Regions from separate parts of the Streptomyces sp. NBC_00457 genome, predicted to be linked through region 1. Evidence: riboswitches for the same ligand, from Rfam matches in the RefSeq annotation. Region 1 holds a riboswitch; the other holds the start of a gene.
The links. A riboswitch is a leader RNA that binds a small molecule or an ion and turns the genes downstream of it on or off. The one in region 1 is predicted to bind cyclic di-AMP.
Positions count from the first base shown of each region.

Region 2: it holds a riboswitch for cyclic di-AMP, as region 1 does, so the genes downstream of both, OG828_RS08220 (LysM peptidoglycan-binding domain-containing M23 family metallopeptidase) here and OG828_RS29415 (transglycosylase family protein) in region 1, are expected to answer to the same signal.

Region 1 is NZ_CP107905.1:6,432,972-6,436,607, reverse strand. Features, by position in the region: gene OG828_RS29425 (FtsB family cell division protein) at 1-26, opposite strand, end outside; gene eno (phosphopyruvate hydratase) at 119-1,405, opposite strand; gene OG828_RS29415 (transglycosylase family protein) at 1,700-2,395, opposite strand; cyclic di-AMP (ydaO/yuaA leader) riboswitch at 2,399-2,581, opposite strand; gene OG828_RS29410 (LysM peptidoglycan-binding domain-containing protein) at 2,759-3,636, opposite strand, start outside.
Region 2 is NZ_CP107905.1:1,765,512-1,769,147, forward strand. Features, by position in the region: gene OG828_RS08215 (SGNH/GDSL hydrolase family protein) at 1-641, opposite strand, end outside; gene OG828_RS08220 (LysM peptidoglycan-binding domain-containing M23 family metallopeptidase) at 876-1,847, opposite strand; cyclic di-AMP (ydaO/yuaA leader) riboswitch at 1,850-2,015, opposite strand; gene OG828_RS08225 (alpha-galactosidase) at 2,312-3,636, opposite strand, start outside.

The sequences.
Region 1 (3,636 bases):
AATCGGTCCCGGTCCTTGACCGCCATGACCCGCCTCCCCTTCATACGTGCGTACGTCCCCGCACACGGTACGGGACCGAGTACGGGGACGTACGTACGACGCTGCTCTAAGGCCTGTGTCAGTCCTTGAAGCGCGGGAAGGCGCTACGACCGGCGTACACCGCCGCGTCGTCGAGGATCTCCTCGATGCGCAGCAGCTGGTTGTACTTGGCGACGCGGTCCGAGCGGGCCGGGGCGCCGGTCTTGATCTGACCGCAGTTCACGGCGACGGCGAGGTCGGCGATGGTGACGTCCTCGGTCTCGCCGGAGCGGTGGGACATCATGCACTTGAAGCCGTTGCGCTGGGCCATCTCGACGGCGTCCAGGGTCTCCGTCAGCGAGCCGATCTGGTTGACCTTGACCAGCAGGGCGTTCGCGGAGCCCTCCTCGATACCGCGGGCCAGGCGCTCCGGGTTGGTGACGAAGAGGTCGTCGCCGACGATCTGGACCTTGTCGCCCAGCTTCTCGGTGATGACGTTCCAGCCGGCCCAGTCGTCCTCGTACAGCGGGTCCTCGATGGAGACGAGCGGGTACGCGGAGACGAGCTCCTCGTAGTACTCCGTCATCTCGGCGGCCGAGCGGGACTTGCCCTCGAACTCGTAGACGCCGTCCTTGTAGAACTCGGACGCGGCGACGTCGAGCGCGAGCGCGATCTGCTCGCCGGGGACGTAACCGGCCTGCTTGATGGCCTCGATGATGAGGTCGAGCGCGGCGCGGTTGGACTCCAGGTTCGGGGCGAAGCCGCCCTCGTCGCCGAGGCCGGTGGACAGGCCCTTGGTCTTCAGCACCTTCTTGAGGGTGTGGTAGACCTCGGCGCCCCAGCGCAGGGCCTCGGAGAAGGTCTCCGCGCCGATCGGGGCGATCATGAACTCCTGGATGTCCACGTTGGAGTCGGCGTGCGAGCCGCCGTTCAGGATGTTCATCATCGGCACCGGCAGCAGGTGCGCGTTCGGGCCGCCCAGGTAGCGGAAGAGCGGGAGGTCGCTGGCCTCGGAAGCGGCGTGGGCGACGGCGAGCGAGACGCCGAGGATGGCGTTGGCGCCGAGCGAGCCCTTGTTGTCGGTGGCGTCCAGGTCGAACATCGCCTGGTCGATCAGGCGCTGCTCGGTGGCGTCGTAGCCGACCAGCTCCGGGCCGATCTGCTCGATGACGGCGAGGACGGCCTTCTCGACACCCTTGCCCATGTAGCGGTTGGGGTCGCCGTCACGCAGCTCGATGGCCTCGAAGGCGCCGGTGGACGCACCGGACGGAACGGCGGCACGACCCGTGCTGCCGTCGTCGAGGCCGACCTCGACCTCGACCGTGGGGTTGCCTCGGGAGTCCAGGATTTCCCGGGCTACGACGACGTCGATGGACGGCACGAGCATCTCCTTCGTGATGTGACGCGGATTGGCAGGACCGCAGCGGCTCTGCGGGATGAGCCTAACCGGCTCCGGGCGATCGGCCACCGGGTCACCCACCCGATGGACAGAACCGAGAGCAAATTGTTTCTGAACGGAACAAAAAGTGGGGCAGAAAAAAGCCCCGCCCCGGTGCGTACGGGGGATGACGCACCGGGGCGGGGAGCCCGTGGGGACGGGGGCCCTCACGAGGCCTTCACTATGAGGACCACGGATGTGAGGGAGGTGTGGTTCAACTGTGTTCTGCCTGCGGAGGCAAGATCACTTGAGGTGCAGCTGCTGACCCGGGTAGATGAGGTCGGCGTCCGAGACGATGTCCTTGTTGAGCTCGAACACCTTCGCCCAGCCGCCCTTGACGTCGTGCTCCTCGGCGATGGTGCTGAGGGTGTCGCCCTTGACGACCTTGTACTCGCCGTCGCCCTTCTCGACCTTCTTGCCGGTCGGGGTGGTGACGGTCTTCTTGGTGCTCTGCTCGGGCGCGGGGCGCTCGGCGGAGCGGGAGGCCGACTGCTCCTCGCTGGAGCGCGTGCTGCTCTCGCTGCTCTGGTTCGACGAGGAACCGCTCGACGAGGAGCCGTTGTACGAGGCGCTCGACAGGCCGGTGCCGCAGTTCGGCCAGGCACCCTTGCCCTGGCCCGCGAGGACCTTCTCGGCTATCTCGATCTGCTGGGCCTTGGAGGCCTGGTTCGCGGTGGAGGCGTACTGCGTGCCGCCGTACGCGGCCCAGGTGGAGGCGGAGAACTGCAGACCGCCGTAGTAGCCGTTGCCGGTGTTGATGGACCAGTTGCCGCCGGACTCGCACTGGGCGACGGCGTCCCACTCGGAGGCGGTGGCGGCGGAGGCGTTGCCGGCCGCCATCAGCGGGGCGGCGACGGCGGCACCGGTGACACCGGCGATGGCGATGGCGCGAGTGGCCTTGGACGGACGGCGGTGCTTGCCCTTGCCGGAAAACAGCATGGTTGATCCCCTCACCGACGCCTGCGAGGTGAGCTGTCGGGTTCGGGCCGGTTGAGTTGCCCGGCCATGTCTCGTACGAGGCTCTCGTCCCGTACGGGGCACGGCTTCACCCCAAGCCGCTCGGTCAACTGACCGGCGCGGCGCTTACCTTGGGTCCCCCGCTCCTGCCTACGGCGCTGTTAAGCGACGACTGTTCCCGTGCGGCCACTGGCAGGATTCGGCGTTGTGGCAGCCGGGGCTCGTGTTGGCGAGCGGTGATGACCGTAGACACGCGATCCGCGGAATTTCAAAGACGATCAGGGCTTCTGAGACTCATCCCACACTTTCGCCGAACCGGACATTCAGCGTGAAACCGTGCCTCAACTACCGCTGGTTTTCGACCGTTTCGACACCGACTTCGAGGGTCTGACCGGGGATGATGAGGTCCGGGTCGGTACCGACGGTTCCCTTGTTCTCGGCGTAGAGCGCACGCCATCCGCCGCTCACCTCAAGGGAGTCGGCGATGGTCGCGAGAGTGTCCCCGGCGCGGACGCTGTAACCCTCCTCGTCCGCACTGGCACCCCGATGCTTGCCGGTTCCGGCGCCGGGGCCGGTGTCCGTAAGGTACGAAGAACCGCCGCTCTGAACGTACTTGTCCGTATCGTCACCCTCAGTGGAACCCGTGGAGGGGCTGGCGGAATCCTGTGAGGCACTCGGGCTGGATTCGACGAATGTGTCTGACTTGGCCGAGTTGTCCGCCGCATCCGACGGCTCGTCGGACGGAGACGGGGAGGACGGCGAAGGGGAGGACGAGGAAGGGGAAGCCGAGGGGGACGACTCCGAAGACTCTGAAGACGAGGACGACTCAGGCGAGTCGAACAAACCGGGTGAGTCGGAGGAGCCGGACGAGTCGGACGATTCGGCGGAGCCGGAGGAAGTGTCGGGCGACGTGGACGGTTCGGCCGACGCCTCGCCCGGCAGGCCCGTGTCGACGTTCGCCGAGCGGGAGTCCTCGCCGAGACCGTGGAGCAGTCCGCAGGCGGGCCACGCGCCGGCGCCCTGGTCCGCGAGGATCTTCTCGGCGACGGCTATCTGCTGGGAACGGCTGGCCTGGTCGGCGCTCGGGGCGTAGTCGAGGCCGCCGTACCGCTCCCAGTCCTCCTGGGTCAACTGCAGCCCGCCGAAGAACCCGTTGCCGCTGTCGGCGCTCCAGGCGCCGCCGCTCTCGCACTCCGCGACCTTGTCCCAGGTGCTGCCATCGG
Region 2 (3,636 bases), 4.7 Mb from region 1:
CGCACCTCGAGGGTGCCGCGCGGCGGCAGCGGGGGCCAGGGCTGCTCGGGGTCGGCCGGGATCTCCAGGCCGAGGACCTGGCCGGCGCGCAGCGCCACGCGCGTGTGCCCCTCGGCCGAGAGGTGGAGCCGGTCGCCGTCCCAGGCCCGCCGGTCCTGAATGGCCTTCAGGGACCACAGGTCGAGCACCGGGCAGCCGTACCGGTCGGCGATGGCCCGGACATGTCCGTTGTAGGTGGCGATCTTGCCGCGCAGATGCTTCAGCACCGGGACGCGCCGGGTGTCGAAGCCGGTCGTCACCATGACGGTGCCGACGGCCGAGGTGAGTTGCACGATCGCCCGCTCGAAGCGCTCGGCGACCTCGTCGGGGTCGGTTCCGGGCCGGAGGATGTCGTTGCCGCCCGCGCAGAACGAGACCAGGTCCGGGGCGAGTCGGACGGCCCGGGGGAGTTGGTCGGCCACGATCTGGTCGAGGAGTTTGCCGCGCACGGCAAGGTTGGTGTACTCGAAGTCGCCCTCCGGCCGCCGGTCCGCGAGCAGTACCGCGAATCGGTCGGCCCAGCCGACGAACGCCCCGTCGGGGCCGGGGTCGCCGACGCCCTCGGTGAAGCTGTCCCCCAGCGCCACGTACGACCCGATCACTGATCTGATGTCATTCTTCGAATCGTCTGCCACATCGGCCCATGATTCACCTTCCGATGTGAGCTACGCGACCGTAGGAAGGGGTTGACGGACGGTGAGATAAGCCACTCCTAAAGTGTTCGCCAATTCAGGAATACGTCCCGACCGGGATTCCCGCACGGCCGACACCGAAGGCCGGACCCGGGGATCGGGGTCCGGCCTTCGGTGGCGTGGGGGCGGCTTAGGCGCCGGGTGTCAGCCGACGGAGACGCCCTTCGAGCGGAGGTAGGCGACGGGGTCGACGTCCGAGCCGTAGTCCGGGGTCGTGCGGATCTCGAAGTGCAGGTGCGGTCCGGTCGAGTTGCCGGTCGAGCCGGAGAGGCCTATCTGCTGGCCCGCGGCCACGCTCTGGCCGCTGGAGACGGAGAGCGAGGACAGGTGGGCGTACTGCGCGTAGTGGCCGTCGGCCAGCTTGATGACGACCTCGTTGCCGTACGCGCCGCCCCAGCCCGCGGAGACGACCGTGCCCGCGCCGACGGCCTTGAGCGGAGTGCCGGTCGGGGCGGCGAAGTCGACGCCGGTGTGGTAGCCGCTGGACCACATGCTGCCCGACATGCGGTACGGGGTACCGATACTGGCACCGGCCACGGGGAGGGAGAAGCCGCTAGCCGTGCTCGTGGTGTCGGAGGACTGGGTGGTCGCCGTGTTCGAGGACGACTTCGACGAACCAGAAGAAGACGCACCAGAAGCAGATGAATCAGAAGAACCGGACGACTTCGGCGAAGAAGCGGATGATGAAGGCGAATCAGACGAAGAGGACGACGACTTGGAAGAACCGGTCGTGGCCTTCTTGCCGATCGAGAGCTTCAGGCCGGGGTGGATCAGCGCCGGGTCGGAGCCGACGGCCTCCCGGTTGTCCGCATAGAGCTTCTTCCAGCCACCGCTGACATTCTGCTCGTCGGCGATCTTGGAGAGGTAGTCACCGGCCCTCACCGAATAGGTCCGCACACCCGAACTCTTCGCGGCGGCGGTCTTCTCGGCGGCCTTCTTTTCAGTCTGCGGAACCGACTGAACAGCCTTTTCCGAAACCGACTTTGCGGGAGCGGCGTGCGCTCCGGTGGCCCCCAGGAGCGGGAGGGCGAGCGCGGCGCCACCGGTTCCGGCGACGGCGATCGAGCGAGTGAAGCGCTGACTCTTGGGACGGCGGTGCTTACCCTTCGCGGGCATGACGAATTCCTCTCCGGCGCCTACGAGGTGAGCTGTCGGGTGCGGACTGGAGATGTCCGGCCGCGCGGTGGCGACTTAACCCCTAGCCGTTCCGGAGACCGGAACAGGCGTTGTACCAGTGGGTCCCCCGCTCCTGCCGTTCACGGGTGAGTTGAGCGGTCTCCGGGCGGCGGCAGGATTGGGCGTCCGTCCGGATTGGTGGCGAACGTAAGCGACCAAGACGCAAAGGGACAAGCAAGAGGTTCCATGGTTGTGCGTTTCTCTTGATCCCTTGTGAGAAAACCCAGTCACCCTCCGTGAATTCCGCCCCTGTCGGCGGATTCAATCCCCTGGAAAAACACGTGAATTACGTGAACATGACGGACAACGCTCGGTCACGAATATGACGCTGCTCACGCAGCTTCACCCCAGGAGGCTTTATTCCAGACCGAGTTGGAATGAAGATCCTAATTCGGACAGATCACTCAGATGCGACGCAGGCGGAGAACTGTCGCATCGAGGTCACCACGCAGCCCCGTGCGCAACCCGTGATGCAGCAAAACCGCACCCCGGTGAACTTCGCCCGTTTCGCGGCATTCATACGACGCTGTCGGGTCGAGGCCGCGCAGCCGCAGCGCCGGAACGGGCTCGCCGTAACGCTGCGCCTCGAGCCAGGCGAGGACGACGGTCTCGTCGCCGAGCACGTACTGCACCGCACTCAGCCCGCCCTGCGGCGGCCGCAGCCGGTACAGGTCGCCGCGCTGCACGAGGGGCCGGATCTCCTTGTACAGACCCACCCAGTTCCGGGCCTCGGCCAGCTCGTCGTCCGTCCACTCGGTGAGGTCACCGCCGACCCCGAGCACCCCGGCCATGGCGCTCACGAACCGGAAGCGCAGCGAGCTGACCCGGCCGTTGAGCATGGCGTTCGGGCTGTCGGTGACCCAGGCCGCCATCACGCGCGCGGGGTGGACCTGGCTGAAGCCGTGCTGGATGGCGAGCCGGTCGAGCGGGTCGGTGTTGTCCGAGGTCCACACCTGATCCGTACGGCTCATGATCCCGAGGTCGATCCGGCCGCCGCCGCCCGAGCAGGACTCGAAGGCGACGCCGGGGTGCGCGTCCCGCAGGCGGTCCAACAGGCCGTACAGCGCACGCACATGGTCGACCCACAACCGCTGCGGATACGCCTCTCCCGGCCAGCCCGCATCGGTGAAGCAGCGATTGAAGTCCCACTTCACATAGTCGATCGGGGCACTGGAGAGGAGCATGTCGAGCCGCTCCCAGAGGTACTCCTGAACGTCCTCGCGGGCGAGGTTCAGTACGAGCTGATTGCGGAATTCCGTCCGCTTGCGCCCGGTTTGATGCTGCACCCATTCAGGGTGGGCGCGATACAGATCGCTGTCCGGATTGACCATTTCGGGCTCGACCCAGATACCGAATTGCATACCGAGACCGTGCACGTGGTCCGCGAGCGGCTTGAGCCCGCCGGGGAAGCGGTCGGGGTTGGGTGTCCAGTCGCCGAGCCCGGCCCGGTCGCTGGTCCGCGCCCCGAACCAGCCGTCGTCGACCACGAACAGCTCCACGCCCATGTCCGCGGCCCGCCGCGCCAGCGCCCGCTGCTGCTCCTCGGAGATCTCGAACTCGGTGGCCTCCCAGGAGTTGAAGAGCACCGGCCGGTCCTCGCTCGCGTCCGGAATGACATACGTCCGCTGGTACGCGTGCCAGGCGCGGCTCGCCCCGCCGTAGCCGCCGTCGCTCCACAGGCCGGCGAAGACGGGCGTCGTGAACGACTCGCCCGCCGCCAGTCGCAGCA